One region of the Methylobacterium sp. AC315 genome, then DNA from elsewhere that is predicted to be linked to it. Evidence: riboswitches for the same ligand, from Rfam matches in the RefSeq annotation. Region 1 holds a riboswitch; each other region holds the start of a gene.

Evidence for each region. A riboswitch is a leader RNA that binds a small molecule or an ion and turns the genes downstream of it on or off. The one in region 1 is predicted to bind cobalamin.
Region 2: it holds a riboswitch for cobalamin, as region 1 does, so the genes downstream of both, AC0IY0_RS25135 (TonB-dependent receptor) here and AC0IY0_RS06250 (CbtB domain-containing protein) in region 1, are expected to answer to the same signal.
Region 3: it holds a riboswitch for cobalamin, as region 1 does, so the genes downstream of both, AC0IY0_RS16020 (TonB-dependent siderophore receptor) here and AC0IY0_RS06250 (CbtB domain-containing protein) in region 1, are expected to answer to the same signal.
Region 4: it holds a riboswitch for cobalamin, as region 1 does, so the genes downstream of both, AC0IY0_RS00585 (TonB-dependent receptor) here and AC0IY0_RS06250 (CbtB domain-containing protein) in region 1, are expected to answer to the same signal.

Annotation. Positions count from the first base shown of each region.
Region 1 covers NZ_CEEDEA010000003.1:214,553-218,558, reverse strand. The annotation lists gene AC0IY0_RS06260 (coagulation factor 5 8 type domain-containing protein) at 1-292, opposite strand, end outside; gene AC0IY0_RS06255 (DUF4424 domain-containing protein) at 416-1,438, opposite strand; cobalamin riboswitch at 1,668-1,862, shown strand; gene AC0IY0_RS06250 (CbtB domain-containing protein) at 1,897-2,079, shown strand; gene AC0IY0_RS06245 (CbtA family protein) at 2,096-2,845, shown strand; gene AC0IY0_RS06240 (DUF1636 family protein) at 2,853-3,251, shown strand; gene cobW (cobalamin biosynthesis protein CobW) at 3,248-4,006, shown strand, end outside.
Region 2 covers NZ_CEEDEA010000025.1:9,489-13,494, reverse strand. The annotation lists gene AC0IY0_RS25140 (DMT family transporter) at 1-46, shown strand, start outside; gene AC0IY0_RS25135 (TonB-dependent receptor) at 94-2,118, opposite strand; cobalamin riboswitch at 2,359-2,556, opposite strand; gene AC0IY0_RS25130 (cell wall hydrolase) at 2,974-3,564, shown strand; gene AC0IY0_RS25125 (hypothetical protein) at 3,962-4,006, shown strand, end outside.
Region 3 covers NZ_CEEDEA010000008.1:194,344-198,349, forward strand. The annotation lists gene AC0IY0_RS16010 (hypothetical protein) at 112-432, opposite strand; gene AC0IY0_RS16015 (hypothetical protein) at 710-1,027, opposite strand; cobalamin riboswitch at 1,907-2,115, shown strand; gene AC0IY0_RS16020 (TonB-dependent siderophore receptor) at 2,223-4,006, shown strand, end outside.
Region 4 covers NZ_CEEDEA010000001.1:119,612-123,617, reverse strand. The annotation lists gene AC0IY0_RS00585 (TonB-dependent receptor) at 1-1,345, opposite strand, end outside; cobalamin riboswitch at 1,638-1,833, opposite strand; gene AC0IY0_RS00580 (HigA family addiction module antitoxin) at 2,233-2,592, shown strand; gene AC0IY0_RS00575 (HigA family addiction module antitoxin) at 3,136-3,630, shown strand.

The sequences.
Region 1 (4,006 bases):
AACGCGTCCAGGCGCGCTCGTCGGCCTCAATGACGACCGTGCCGGCCTCCGACTCGACCGGACGGGACGTGATGCCCGGTGCGGACCAGGTCACGCCGTCCTGCGAGAACAGGATGGCGCCCTCCGCGACCGAACCACCCTCCCCGCACGGGATCCCGACAACGGACCGGACCGGGAAGCGGCCGCCGAGGTCGAGGTCCAGCCAGGTCCTATCCGCCTCGACGACCCGCTGCGGGGCGCGGCCGGCCGCGAGATCGACGAGGGCGGATGTCGGGGCGTCTTCCGGGGCCATCGTGTCTCCGAGGCGGGCTGGACCAAACGCGCCGAGGTCGGGGCCGGAGGGCGCGCCCGGCGGTGCCCGTATCGAACCCGACGCGTCAAGCCCATGGGCGCACCGCGAGGGCGCCCGACTAGTTCATTCGCCCGTCTTGGTCTTGAGCAGCAGGATCTCGATATCGCGCTGCGGGACGAAGTCCCTCATCACCGTCTCGAAGGTCGTCGGGCCGGTCTTCTTCACGTTGGCCCCGCAGAACGAGACCAGGGTCGTAGGATCCCCCTTGTCCACGACCAGCTTGAACTGGCCGATCGGGCCAGCCCAGTTGCCGCCGGAGCTGATCACGTGGGAGAGGGACCGTTCGTAGGCCTGGAACGCCCGGCTGCCGTCGGCGCTCGACCGCCGGTACAGGGCCTGGGCCGCCCGCTCGAAGGTCGGGTCCGTGCAATATCGGGTCGCGTAGTGCGCCTTCTGCGCCGGGTCGAGGTTCGGCCCGCCGTAGGACAGGCTCGCGAGACCGCCGAGGCTCGGGACGTAGCTCTGGCGCACCGCGATCTCGCGCCCGGCGGGAAAGACCTGCCGGCGCCAGAATTTCGACTTCAATGTCCAGAGCGGGGCATCCGCGATCGTCCCGTCCTTGTGCTCCTGCCGCTCCAGGATGCCGGCCGCGATCAGGTCGCGCCGCTGGCGCTCGCCGAGGCGGCGCAGGGCCGCTTCCGTCGCCGTGGTGGTTGGCACGAGCGGGATCCCCAGCGCCTTGAGCCGAGCGGTGATCTCCACGGGCGGTGTATCGCTCCGCATCAGGAACGCCCGCTGCTCGACCTGCGATTCGACGGGCTCGCCATCGACCGCGGACTGGAACTTCAGGAAGTTGTCGTGCGCCGGATCGGGGAGCGAAACCAGCATCTCGGAGTCACCGGTGATGTCGGGCATCGGGAACGCGATCGTGGTCTCGATGTCGGAATCGGTCAGGTTGCGGAACCGATAGTCGATCTGCACGGCCTGCTCGGAGAGGTACATATCCTCGGCCGCGAGGGCGATCGTGCCGGCCTTTTCCAGGACGAGCCCCCCGGCGATGAGCGCGGCGGTGCTGTCGTCGGACCGGACCGGAAGGGACGTGGCCGCCAGGACGACGAGGGCCAGCGACAAGGTACGCATCGACATCAACGCTCAAGGGTTCGAGAATCGGACAGGGGCCGGAATCGTCCACGCCGGCCGTTACACGGCGCCGGTGCCGCGGGCCAAGCGCCGACGGCGGTCGCGACGCGTCGAAGTCCGTCCCCCCAATGCGTTTCGACACTCACGGCCACCGCCCGACCCGCATATCCGTGCCGTACCCCAGGAGTCCGAAACGATTCCGCCGGGCCTCCGTTGTGCGAGAGCTGTCATGCGTCTACAACGATGGCGTGACGGTGCCCCGGAGACGGGGTGAAAAGGGAATGCGGTGAGGGGTACGAACCTCGAAACCGCGGCTGCCCCCGCAACTGTGAGCGGCGAGCGTCTGCCAGTAGGCCACCGGAGCGATCCGGGAAGGCGGCAGGCGCGCCGAGCCGCGAGCCAGGAGACCTGCCGTCACGATGAGATCCCGCAATGCCGCCGGTGGGGCGGCTGGAGACATGTTGATGACCACCTCGACCCTCGCCCCCATCGCCACCGGCATCCGCGCCGGAGAGCGTCCGGTTGCCGTCGCGCTCGCGGCCTTCCTGGGCCTCGGCCTCCTGTTCATGGCGGGCTTCTCGCCGGCGATCGCGCTGCACAACGCCGCGCACGATTTCCGGCATACCCAGAACTTCCCCTGCCACTGACGCCCCTGGCGCAGGGATGATCATCCGGCTTCTGTCGGCGGCCCTGGCCGCCGGCTTCCTCGCGGCCGTCGTCGTGACCGGCCTCGAGTTGACGCTGACGTCGCCGCTGATCGTGGCGGCCGAGCGCTATGAGACCAAGCAGACGCACCAGGCCGAGCGCAGGCTCCCGATCATGTCGGCTCAGGTCGTGCTGGCTCATGCGGGGCACGATCATGGCACACCGGACGCCGCACCCGAGTGGCAGCCCGGCGAGGGGTTGCCCCGGATGGCCTTCACCGCTCTGGCGACGCTCGTGGGCGGGGTCGGCTACGCCCTCCTGCTCGGTGCGGTGATCTTGGCCTGCGGCCGTGAGCCGACGCGGCAGGTCGGTGTCGCGTTCGCGATCGCGGGCTTCGCCAGCGTCGCTCTGGCCCCGGGCCTGGGATTGCCGCCGGAATTGCCGGGCAGCGAGGCGGCACCGCTCGCCGCCCGTCAGGCCTGGTGGGTGATGACCGCCGCCGCCACCGGGATGGGCCTGTACCTGATCACGGTCCGGCGCTCGCTGATCGCGATCCTGGGCGGCCTCGTGCTGATCGTGGCGCCGCACGTCGCCGGTGCGCCGCAGGCTGCGGAGGTGTCCTCGGAGCTTCCCGCGGCACTTGCGGCGCAGTTCGCGGCGCGCTCGCTGGCGATCAGCTTCGTCTTCTGGATGCTGATCGGCCTCGGCTTCGGCTGGGCCTGGCAGGCTTTCGGCCGTGGAAACGCAAGCGGGACGGTGCATGCCTGAGGCCGTCATGCCTGAGACCGTCCTTTACGTTTGTACGACCTGCCGCCGCCCGGGCGACGATCCGGACGGGCCCCGGGCCGGCGCGCGCCTGCTCGAGGCCCTGCGCGCGCGCAACACGTCCGGGCAGCTGCGGATCGAGGGGGTCGAGTGCCTGTCGGTGTGCAAGCGGCCCTGTTCCGTGGCGGTCGCGTCCGAGACCCGCTGGACCTACGTCTACGGCGATATGGACCCGTCCGAGTCGGCGGCGACCATCCTGGACGGGCTGGCCGCCTACGCGGCGACGCCGGACGGCATCGTGCCCTGGCGGGAGCGCCCTGCCGCATTCAAGACCGGCGTGATCGCCCGCATCCCGCCCTTTCCCGATCCCCGCCCGCTTCCGGCCGGCACCTTGGAGGCTGCGGAATGACCATCGTGACCAAGATCCCCTGCACCATCGTCACCGGCTTCCTGGGGGCCGGCAAGACGACGCTGGTCCGCCACGTCATCGAGAACGCCAAGGGCCGCCGCCTGGCGATCCTGGTCAACGAGTTCGGTGATGTCGGCTTCGACAAGTCGTTCCTGGCCGCCTGCGGCGTCGAGGGCTGCACCGAGGACTCCATCGTGGAGCTGCCGAACGGCTGCATCTGCTGCACGGTCGCCGACGACTTCGTTCCGGCGCTCGAGAGCCTGCTCGGTCGCGCCGAGCCGCCGGAGCACATCCTGATCGAGACCTCCGGCCTCGCCCTGCCGAAGCCGCTGGTCCAGGCGTTCCAGTGGCCGGCCATCCGCTCGCGGGTCACCGTCGACGGCGTCGTCGCCGTGGTGGACGGGCCGGCCGTGGCCGCGGGCGCCTTCGCGGAGGATCCCGAGGCCCTGGCCGCCCAGCGCGCCGCCGACACGGCGGTCGACCACGACAACCCGCTGGAGGAGGTGTTCGAGGACCAGCTCCTCTGTGCCGACCTCGTCGTGCTCAACAAGTCCGACCTGCTCGACGCCGAGACCCGCGCCCGGGTTCGCGCCGAGGTCGAGGCTCACCTGCCCCGCGCCGTGAAGGTGGTGGAGACCGAGAACGGCGCCATCGACCCGCTGGTGCTGCTCGGGCTCGGCGCCGCGGCCGAGGACGACCTCGACGCCCGCCCCTCGCATCACGGCGACGGCGAGGACCACGACCACGACGACTTC
Region 2 (4,006 bases), on a different contig from region 1:
CGCGGTGGGCGTGGCCATCCTGGCGTCCGGGCAGGGCCAGCACTGAGCCGGATCCCCTCCGGGCCCCGGGGTCGCGCTCAGAATCGGCCGCGCTCAGAACCGGCCTGCGATGGTGAGGCGCACGGCCGTGGGCTCGGCCGGGTGGAACACGCGGTCGGTCAGGCCCTCGGCGGGCTCCCCGGGCAGGCGCGAGACGTAGGCGTAGGTGATCTGGTCGGACTTGCTGTTGGTCAGGTTCAGCACGTCGAGGGAGACGCTGACCCCGTTCTCGAAGGCGTAGCCGACCCGGCCGTTGAACAGGGCGGTCGGGCGCGAGCGGATGGAATTGTCCTCGATCAGCGGGCGCGGCCCGAAATACCGGAACCGCAGGGAGCCGAACCAGCCGAGCGGCGCGCCGAAGGTGATGCCGGCCGACGCGATGGTGGTAGGCGCCTCCGGCACCCGGGTGCCGACTGGGTCGGAATCGGAGAACCGGGCGTTGGTGATCGTCAGATCGCCCTCCAGCGACAGGAACGGCGTCAGCGCGTAGCGGTTCGTCCACTCGACGCCGAAGCGCCGGGTCGGGCGGCTCGGCTCCGTGGTGCCGGTGTCGCCCTGGAACAGGTTTTCGGACGCGAAGTCGAGCCGGAACAAGGCGAGGCTGGTCTCCAGCCCGGCGATCGAGCGGTTGCGCAGCCCGACCTCGTAGCCGGTCGAGGGCACCAGGAACGGCGCGCGGCCGATGTTGAACAGGGGGCTTGCCGGATCGACCGTGGCAGTCACCCCGCGCACGTCGTTCGAGTGGAAGCCGCCGCCGTAATTCACGTAGAACTCGGTGTCGAACCACGGTCCGAGGGTCAGGCCGAGCTTAGGATTGACGATGCCGTCGCGGGCCCGGCCCGAATTGGCCGGCGTGTCCGAGGCGACGCGGGCATCATAGCCGTCGGCGCGGAAGCCGAGGCTGGTGCGCAGCCAGTCGGTCCAGCGCACCCGGTTGTCGAAATAGAAGGCCCCGCTCGTCTCCAGCACCCGATCGTCGAGCACGCCCGAGCGGTATTGCCGGTTCGTCGTGTTGAACAGCCCGACCCGGATGCTGTCGGTCCGGGTCTGCACGCCGACCTCGTTCTCCATCGGACGCCCGAACAACGCGCCCTGGAAGATGTGCAGCGCCTCGCCGCCGCCGATGATGCGCTGGTCGAGCTGGTGGAACTGGTCGCCCGCGACGGGGTCGTTGAGGACATAAGTGAAGTCGTTGAACAGGTTGAGCTGCGAGCGGATCACGTAGGCCGAGGCCCGGGTCACGCCTGTGTCGTCGGTGCTGCTGAAGCGGCCGGACAGCGAGAGGCGGCTCGTATCCCCGCCATCCGTGGGGTTGATCGTGCCGTATCGGCCGATCAGCCCCTGAGCGACGGCCCGCTCGGGGATCTGGTTGGTGGCGGTCCAGCGGCTGGCATAGGCCATGCCCGTGACCGAGAAGCCGTCGAGCGCCGTGCCCTGGCTGTAGCGGGCGACGGTGCTGATCTTGCGCAGGGCGTCCGGGACCACCCACGGACCGTCGTAGACCTGTGCGTCGGCCGCGACCAGGAGGTTGCCGTCCCCGATCGGGGTCGAGGCGATGGTGAGCGCGCGCTTGTAGCCGAAGCTGCCGATGGCGGTGAGCGCGAGGTTTTTCTGGACGGTGTCGAGATAGTCGATCCGCACCGAGCCGGCGGAGGCGAAATCGCCGTCGCGTACGAAGTACGGCCCCTTGTGGAACTCCACCGCGCCGACGAGTTCGGGGATCAGGAAGTTGATGTCGGCATAGCCCTGCCCGTGGGCGTGGGTGCGCATGTTGAGCGGCATGCCGTCCAGGAACAGGGCGATGTCGGTACCGTGGTCGAGGTTGAAGCCGCGCAGGAAGAACTGGTTGGCCTTCCCCTCCCCGCTATGCTGGGTGACGATCAGGCCCGGCACCGCCTCCAGCACCTCGCCGGGACGCGTCACCGGCCGGCTGTTGAGCTGGGCGCCCGTGATCACCCCCGCGCTGGCGGAAGCCACGGGCAGGAGCGGGCCGCCGATGCCGGTCACGCCGCTGACATAGCCCGCACTCGCGGCGGCACCGCCCCGCGGGGCCCCGGAAGGCTCTGCGGTGACCGAGATCTCGTCGAGCGTCGCCTCGGTGTCCTGGCTCGGCCGGGATCCGTCCCGGGCGGAGGCCGCCGGGGGCAGCAGCGCCAGGGCCGTCAGCACGGCCAGTTTCGAGGGCGTCAAGCGCGGCACAGGACGGGACACGGGACCTCGGGCGACGGCAGTGGCACGTCACCGCGAACGAGGCCGCGCCGACCGCGCTCGCGCGGGCGTCCCGGCACCCGCCAGGACACCCCGCCCAGCGCGTTTCGCGTGTGACCACGACTGACGGCAGGTCTCCTGGCTCATGGGTCGCCGCCCTCTCGTCGTCTTCCCGGGCGAGGCGGCCCAGTGACGTGGTGACGAGAAGGCTCACCGCTTACAGTTGCGGGGGCAGCCGCGGATTCGGGGAAGACCCCTCACCGCGTTCCCTTTTGATCCCCGAAGGGAACCGTCCCAGCCACCTTCGAGCCAAGGCTTGGGTCCCGTCAACGTCCCGGCACCGGTTGGCGGCGTGTGTGTCTATCGGATGACACCGGGCCCTCGGCCGGCTCTCGTTCCAGCCGAACGAGGCCGCCGACCGGGGGACTCGTCCCTCCGATCCCGGACGGCTCCGGGCGATGCTACGCTAATGGTATCGCGAAGCTTTTCCGCCCGGACCTGCGGCTCCCGCTGCGGCTCCGGTCCGTCCCGCGAGGGGCCGCGTTCCAGGGCTGTCCGTGGTCCGCCAGCGCGGGCCGACCGGCGTTCGGGGCGATCCACGCATGCCGGCCCGCCACATCCTCGCCGCGAACGTGCACACAAGCTTGGCGCGTACAACGATCGAGAGTGGCGACGCCGGGCAGGGCGATCGCCCTGCCCCGAGGCCGGAGGACGGAGCGCTGATGCATGCAGGGTAGCGAGAGGATCAAGACCGTTTCGGGGCTGGTCGCGCTGGCGCTCGCCGGCGGCCTCGGTGCGTGCAACACCGCGTCACCCCTGACCACAGGATCGATCCCCGGCCGCAAGCCGTCGATGGTGGTCACCGACGCCGAGCGCGACTGCCTCGGCCGGGCCATGTATTTCGAATCGAACCGCAGCGACGAATCCGGTCTGCTGGCCGTCGGCACCGTGGTCATGAACCGGATGGAGGCCGCGATCTTCCCGGGCGGCATCTGTGCGGTGGTCGGGCAGCCCGGGCAGTTCGCCCCCGGCGTCCTGACCAAGCCGATGCAGGACCGCGACCTCCAAAAGGTGGCGGATGCCGCCGACGCGGTGCTGGCGGGCGAGCGTCACCCGAAGGTCGGGAAGGCGATGTATTTCCACACGGCCGGCCACCACTTCCCGTACACGAACATGCACTACGTGGCCGTAGCCGGCGGCAATGCCTTCTACGAGAAGCGCAACTCCCGCGCCGCCAAGGCGGAAACGCCGGCGCCCGCCGCCCTGTCCCCGACGGTGTCGAGCTACGCGGCCGGCCCGGCTGCGCCGACGCGTTAGCGCTGCGCACAACGATCCGAACGGCCTTGCCGGATCCGGATCGCGCTTCCGGCGCGGGTCCCTCCCCTTGCCGCAAGCCTGCGCCCCGGCACCACCCGCTCGCAGCGCGTGTCCATCCCGCTGCGAGCGTGGCCGCCCGCGACCACGCGGGCCGGCGGAAGCCGCCGCAAGCCATACATCGGGACGCGGCTCCCGACAGGGACGCGGATCGACCGGCATAGAACGAGGCGGTGCTGTCGATCGCACCATCTTGACCGGTCATGGCAGATGAAGTGACATCGCGCGCGGCGGTAAATCTGTTGATTGGCTCCGTGACCCGCGGAGGCGAGATTTACATCGACGGGCGACGCCTTAGCTTGTCGGTTAGAACTACCCACGAATCACGGATCTGCCGCCGATGATTGCCCACAGGGTAGCGCTCGCTGGTGCGGTCCTCATTCTG
Region 3 (4,006 bases), on a different contig from region 1:
TGCGTCGGTCGGGTCGCCCATGGAGCCGTATCCGTCGAGGTTTCGCTCAGCCGCTCCGCAGGGCGTAGCATGCAGGCAGGAACGGTCACAATCGCGGGGCGGCAACCGCCGCTATGGGGCTGGACGATCGGCAGCGCGGCGTGTTCCCCGCCCACGCCGCCAGGTCAGACCGATGCGGACGCCGCCCCAAACCACACCCGCCACCAGCGTGAGGGCCATCAAGGGCAGCATCGCGACGACGACCCAGCCCATGAGCGCCATCAGCGTCAGGGGTAGACCGAGATCGATCCCGGCGATCACGCACGGATGGACGTCGTTCTCGCTCAACGTGCAGCCGGCCCCATTGCCCACGGCCAACGCGATGGCAAACGGTAGGGCGGGCAGCCAGACGGCGAGGCCGAGGCCGATCAGGACGCGGTCCACACTGCGCATCACAAGCATCGCCTCGCGACGGGTCGAACCGGAACCGAGCCGCCCGGCGGGATCGGCTTCACGCTGACGGGCGCGGACTTCGCAGGCCGGATGGCGGGCTTAGAGCAGACGCGGGCTTACCCCGCTGCCCCCTCCACGCCCCCTCCACGGCTTCTCAGCGCGGAGGGGTGAGATCCGGTAGCCATCCCGCACCCGCACCCTCGTCGGGAGGGCACGCGTCGTGACGGTGCGCCGGCACGGAACCGGCGCGCGAGCCGATTGACGGCGGGTACGAGGGTCACCGGCGCTTCGTCAGGCTGAAGATCGCGAAACCGGCCAATGCGGCGAGGCCCAGGGCGAAAGAGCGGTTGCCGTGCACGAAGTCGGCCGCCTGTTCCCCGGCCTGCCGGAGGTCGTTGCCCAGCGGCGATCCGGTCAAGATACGCTCGGCCCGTGCCTTGTTCTCTTCGCGCGTGTTGATCGAGACCTCAAACCCGTCGCCATGCCGCTCGATGTCGATGCTGTTGCGGGCAAACCCGGCACGGGCCAGGCGGTCTCGCGCCGATCGAGCGGCCTTCAGGGAAGGGACCGTTACCGAAGCCAGGGTGCTGTCCATCATCATGTTCTCCACGCCGCGCGGCGTACCGCGTCGGTGCCGACCGCGCTCTTCGGAAAGCAAACCCCCTGCGGCCGTTCAGGTTCGCGACGCCGCGACCCGGTGTCGAAGCCAAGCCGCAGGTGCCGCGCCCCGAGGGCCCACCGGAGGCCGGCACGCACCGCGAAGCCCGCGCGGGGGGCTCGCAGCCCGCCGATCTGATGCGGGTCTCGACGCGCCCGGCCCACGCCGCGCGCCCGATACGGATGAGCCCGGCGGCGGCCCGGAGTTCGCCCGGCCTCGCGCCGAGGCGCGTCGCTCCCTGGCACCGCGGGTGCAATCCGGGCCGCGTCTCGAAACAGATCGGGGGCCGCCCCAGGTGGACGCAAGACCGTATCCGGACGGATCGAACGCCGTGTCGAATCGCTGCGTTACGGTTTCCGGCCGAGCGGGATCGGAAGAGCGTGGAGGCGGCGCGTCCATCCCGGTCTGGGGCCAACACCCACTCGATCCGGACAGGTCCGGGTTCCTGGACGAGGCTGCGGCCAACCCGGGCCTGGCGCTCCGCCTGCGGGTGGCTCCGCACGGTGAACACGCCCGGATGGCCGCGCCGTCCGGTCCCTGGCAGACCATCGCGGTCTCGGCCGGGCTGCCTGCTGGCCGTCTCGCCGCCACCGCGCGCCGACAGGCCGACGTCCGGCGCTGGCTTCCGCAGCCACGTGGAAGAGATCCCGGATCCGGCCCCGGAAGGCGGCGCCCCGCTGCTGCCCGGGCGCGCTCATCCGCCAGAGCCGAAACCGTGAGCTGGCGAACCGGGAGGCCGATGTGTCCCTTAAACCACAGCGTGTGTAACGTTATTGCATTCTGTCGTTGAGGCATTGACCCCCGGGGGCGCGGTGGCGAGTATCGGGCGGCCAAGGTTCCCGCGGGCTTCGGTCCGCGGGCGAAGATGGGAATTCGGTGCGCTCGTACGGGCAAGGCCGAAGCTGCCCCCGCAACTGTAAGCGGTGAGTCCCTGCCGCCCGTGGTCACTGATGCGTCGCATCGGGAAGACCAGGCCGGGATCGTGACCCGCGAGCCAGGAGACCTGCCTCGGCGTGACGACGACCCTCGGGCGGGGTGCCCCGGCGGAACGCAGGGACGGCGCGGCCCCGTGGGCCCGTCGCCCGCACGCGCTCACGCTGAAGCCTCCGGCTCGACAACCATGAGTGTGCCGGTGCCAGTCCGCCCGAAGCCGACCACGACCCATCCCTCCGCGAAAGCCCGGGGCCCGCGGAGCCGTTCCCGGTCTCCCTTCCGCCGCCAGAGCCCGCGTGTCGCCCTCGCGGCGATCCTGACGGCGGGCTCGCCGGCCGGCGAGACGCGGGCGCAGGAGAGCATCGCCCTGGAGGAGGTCTCGGTCGAGCATGTCGGCGGCAGCCCAGCCCCCGGTACGACGGCCGCGTCGGACAGCATCGGCCTGATCGGGCCGACGCCGGGCTACGGTGCGACCCGGGCCGTCAGCGCGACCCGGACCCCGACCCGGCAGATCGACGTGCCGCAGGTGGTCACCGTCGCCCCCCGGGAGGTGATCAGCGACCTCGCCGCCACCCGCGTCGATCGCGTGTTCAACTACCTCCCCGGCGTCGCGCAGCAGAACAATTTCGGCGGCCTGAGCCTGTTCAGCTACGCCATCCGCGGGGTGACGACCTCGGAGATCTACAAGAACGGTTTCCCGCTCAATCGCGGCACGCCCCCGCCGCCCGATGCCCAGAACATCGAGCGGATCGAGGTGCTGAAGGGCCCCGGCGCCGGACTGGTCGGGCGCAGCGATCCGGGCGGGCTGGTGAACCTCATCACCAAGCAGCCCACCGCCCAGCGCTTCGTCGAGATGGGCACCCAGATCGATTCGTTCGGGCTGACGCGCGGGACGGTCGATGCCGGCGGCGCGCTCAACGAGGATGGCACGGTCCTGTACCGGTTCAACCTCGCGGCCCAGGGCGCCGGCAGCTTCCGGGACTTCGTCAACAGCGACCGGCTGCTCGTGGCGCCGGTGATCAGCTGGCAGGTGACGCCGGATACCCGCGTCACGGTCGAGACCGAGTTCGTCAAGAACCGCATCGTGTTCGACCGCGGGGTGATCGCGATCAACAAGCAGCTCGGCTTCCTGCCGATCTCACGCTTCCTGGGGGAGCCGGGCCAGAGCACCTATCAGACCAACAACACCCTGCAGGTGCGCGTCGATCATCGCTTCGACGACGCCTGGCAGATGCGGCTCGCGACCTACCTCAACACGGGCGACTTGGCGGGCGAGTCGGCCGAGGTCCGTTCGCTCGCCGCCGACAACCGCACCGTGGCGCGCGACCGCAACGTGCGCGACTACCGCTGGGACGTGGCGATCGGGCAGGCCGAACTGCTCGGGCGCTTCGACACGGCCGGGATCGGCCACACGGTGCTGCTTGGGCTGGACCGCGAGAGCACCGACAGCCGGACGCAGTACTTCCGCTCGAATTTCCGCACGAGCCCCTTCGCGCTCGACATCTACGCGCCCGTCTACGGGCAGGCGCTGCCGCCGATCACCATCCCGCGCAACAACCTGGAGCGGGTCACCAACACCGGCCTGTACGCGCAGGACGAGATCGTCCTTACCCCGGAATGGCGGGCGCTCGTGGGGATGCGGGTGGACATCTTCGAGCAGTCCTTCCGGGAGCGGGCCCCGCGCAGCCAGGTCGATCAATCGCGCGTGGCGGCCTCGCCGCGGGCCGGCCTCGTCTACCGCCCGATCCCGGAATTCGCGCTCTACACCAATGTCGGCACGAGCTTCCGCCCGAATATCGGCCCCGACGCCGCGGCGGTGACGCGCGGCACGCCGCTCGCACCCGAGACCGGCCTCGGTTACGAAGTCGGCGTGAAGTCCGAGCTGTTCGACGGCAACCTCCTGCTGACGGCGGCCGCCTTCCGGGTCGAGCGCGAGAACGTGCTCACCCCCGATCCCAACAACAGCGGCTTCTCGATCGCGGC
Region 4 (4,006 bases), on a different contig from region 1:
CCGACAGGATCACCCGGTCCTCGGCGAAGACCGAGGCCTGGCTGGTCTGTGTCGCGTAGGCCGGCTGCGCCCGCCCGTTCTGCGGGAAGTATCCTGGATCGTAGCCTATCAGCGGCACGCTGGTGGTCTGGTCGAAGGTGAAATTGTTCGTGTGGCGGAAGTCGATGTGGTTCACGTCGAACCCGACCGCGAACGCGTTCGGCAGGCCGAACAGGTTGCCCTTGACGCTCGCGTCCAGGCGATTCCCGACCTGTTCCTGGCTGTGGTAGATCTCGGTGTAGCTGCCCCGGTCGACCAGCCCGGTGCCGCGGTTGTAGGTGTATTGCTCGGTATCGAGCCAATGCCGCCGGCTGGTGAGCCGATAGGCCGTATTGCGCACGATGATGTCGTCCGAGGGCGTCCACTCGGTCTTGAACTGGGTCCAGTTATCCGACCAGGTAATCTTCGCGTCGCGGACGTTGTAGTTGTTGAACCGGATCAGGTCCGGGATCCTACCCTCGACCAGGGGCGTGCCCCAGTAGCGCGCCGGCTCCTGGTAGCCGAGGTCGTGGCTCACCGTGACGGCGAGGTCCGGGCTCGGCTGGAACAGCAGGGCGGCCGAGACGGCGAGGTTGCGGAAATCGCCCTCCGGCCGGATCCAGCCATCCGCGCGGTTGCCGCTGACGTTGAGGCGGTACGCGAAGGTGTCGCCGAATTCCTCGCGCCCGAGCGCCCCGCCCGAATCCAGCGCCAGCCGCGCGACGCCGTCGGTGCCGATCACCGCGCGCGCGGTGTTGATCGGCACGAAGACCGGCTTCTTCGGCACCACGTTGATCACGCCGCCGATGGCGCCGTCGCCGTAGAGCACCGAGGACGGGCCGCGCAGCACCTCGATACGCTCGACGTTCCAGGTGTCGAACGGGAACGTGACCGTGTTGGCCCCGACATAGAAGCGTGTGCCGTCGTAGAGCTGCTGGATCGAGTTCGGGCCCGCGAAACCGCGCGACGTGAAGGCGCCGTTGCCGTTGCCCGGCGCCGCGATCGTGGTGATGCCGGTGGCGTCCTGGGTCACAGCTTCGGCGATCGTGTCCTGGCCGCGCAGCCGTGCGGTCTCGCCCGACACGATATCGACGCTCGCCGGCGTCTCCAGCGGCGTCAGCCCGAGCCGGCTCGCGGTCCGGTCGGGCGTGCGCAGGTTCAGCCCGGTCGGCGCAGCGCGGGTCAGGCTGACGCCGCCCTCCCCCTCGACGGAGAGCTGATCGAGGGTCACGGTTTCCTGGGCTGCGGCCGGGCTTGCCAGGAGCGTGAGCATGGCACCGCAGAGCGGTCTACGCCGGCTGCGACGAGGAAGTTTGGATCGCGACATGGTGAGGATAGGTCCGAGCGCGGCGGCCGCCGGTTCAGATGCCCTAATAGCAATGTAATAACATTACAATTGCGGATGCGTGTCTGATCCGGTCCGGTCCACGCGCGGCGGCCCGGGTGAAGGATCAGGCCGCGTGCAAACGCGGCCGGGATCGGCACGACAAGGGAAAGCATCGGGAACCGGGACGCGGGCGCGCTTGCTGTGGCACGTCACCGCGAACGAGGCCTCGCCGACCGCGCTCGCGCACGGCCGTCTCGACACCCGCCAGGACACCCCGCCTGACGCGTTTCGCGTGTGACCACGGCTGACGGCAGGTCTCCTGGCTCGCGGGTCGCCGCCCTCGCACCGTCTTCCCGGGCTTGAGACCCAGTGACGTGGTGGTGAAGGACTCGCCGCTCACAGTTGCGGGGACAGCCGCGGTTTCAGGGCAGGCCCCTCACCGCGTTCCCTTTTGATCCCCGAGGGGAACCGTCGCCGACTAGCGTGGCTGTATGCCGGTGGAACGTCAAGCGTGTGGATATCCGGCCCCCTGCGTGGGCGGCCTGCGATCAGGCGCACGATCGCCTCGCGCGATGCTTAACGGATCACGGGCCTCCGACTGCATGGCGCAAAATTTTGTATTTCCACTGTAATAGTATTTTTTAAAATGACTTGCTGCTTAACGAATTTGAACTTATTTTTCCAGATATCAGCGTTGTTATTTTGAAAATAAGCAAATTAAAATCTACTTATTTTACTTTTAGACAACTCAGGAACTTTTTTTGAGCTGTCGCGTAAGATTTGCGAGCCGAAATCAGAGGTGTTTTAAGACGGCGCATCGGCTAAAATAGTGGTTTCCGCTCTGTCGCTTATTCGCCAAATTTGCAAAACCTGGTAGGAGAATCATTATGAATTCACCTTATGTATTAGAGAATCCCTGTCATCCTGGCGGGTTTGTTAGCCGCAATATCCTTGAGCCGCGTAACCTAACCGTCATGGCTGCGGCCAGCCTGCTCAACGTGACGCGCCAAACGCTGTCCGACTTCTTGAACGAGAAGATCGCTCTTACGGCCGAACTGGCTCTGCGGGTCGAGAAGGTGTTCGGGGCCCGCATGGAGATGCTGATGGAGATGCAGACCCACTACGATATCTCGCGCGCGCGGAAACTCGAACAGAAGGTCGAGAGGGAACTCGCGGGCCGGACCGGCGTCCAGACCCCGACCGAAAGGCCTCAGGTAATCGTCAAGCGCGTTCACGCGTTTGGGTGAGCTCAATTCGTGGCGACCGGTTGTCCGGGATGCCGGGCCGTTACCGGATCTCCCCTGCGCGACGCGGGGTGAACGCGCATTGGTCGGGCCTCCACGCCTTGTCGTCGCTTCTTGGCCGGGACGCACCGCTTTGCGACGCATGATGGACGGCTCCGGAAAACACCTCGGCACGTTTCCGCGCGAGACTGGGTGACGATCGCAGGGGGACCAGTCCCCATGCCTTGGTATCGTTCGTCGTCACGGGCCAAGGCGATCGGCATTCTCCATATCGGACGGTACCGCGCACGCGACCCTGATCGTGTTTCATCGGAGACATTTGCTCAGGCTGTATCGCGATCAAAATTATCATGCATATTTTTGAAGTTTTGCAGATTAATACAGTCGAATTATTGATTTATTCGAAATAAATTTGTAAATCTGGATGAGATTGACATGCTGCAATCCGATTGATATCGACGATTTGATCGGATCTGCAAGACAATAAAATATATAACCGGCAAAATAAAGTAAGACTGTGGGTGGCTGAGGTAGTCGGCGATTCTGATGTTGCTGATGGAGCGCTGCTTGCGCCCATGTGCCCGTGAGGTCTGCCGCAGTTCCGATCAGTCGATCAAAACGCTCATCCGAAAACGATTGTGTCAATCGACGAAGGAGTCCCAGGTGAACGCTGTCCATCAACCGGCAAATCCGTGTCATCCCGGTCTGTTTGTTCGCCGCAAGGTCTTCGAGCCGCGCAACCTGACCATCATGGAGGCTGCCGGTCTTCTGGGCGTCACGCGTCACGCGCTCACCGACTTTCTCACCGAGAAGACCCCTTTGACTGCCGACCTGGCTTTCCAGATCGAGCAGGCGTTCGGGTACAGCATGGAAATGATGATGGAGATGCAGAAGCAGTTCGACATCGCCGCCGTGCGCAGGCGCGAGCGGAATGTTCGAAACGAGTCAATGTCCAAGGCCTGGTCCCAGGTCGCCGCGACACGGCTCCAGGTTGCGCAGACACGGGCTCATACGTCCGAACGGAAGCACGCCTTCGCGTAACGTTCGCACCTATCGGATCTCGGCTCGAGCGATCGCCGCCGAAGTCGGAGGCGGGTTCGGCATACGCGAGCGCGTTAAATCAAGGCTTTAGAACTGCTCCCGATCGCAACGTGTTCGGGAGCAGATCTAGGGATCATGGAGACCGAAGCTGTCGCAGCCGAGGGCGGGACTGTATGCTCGCCCTGCAAAGCCTCCACTTGTTCGACAGAATAGTCCGAGCAGCCGATAGGCCCGGGTAGGCCCGGAGGGGGTCCAAGGGCTCGCGACGCCCGCTGCGTCGGCGTTCGATGAAGCAGCGGTGAAATAGAACACCCGCTCGACGAAGCTTTCCGCACGTTGGACCCATCTGGTAGAGTGTACGGCCGACAACGAGGCG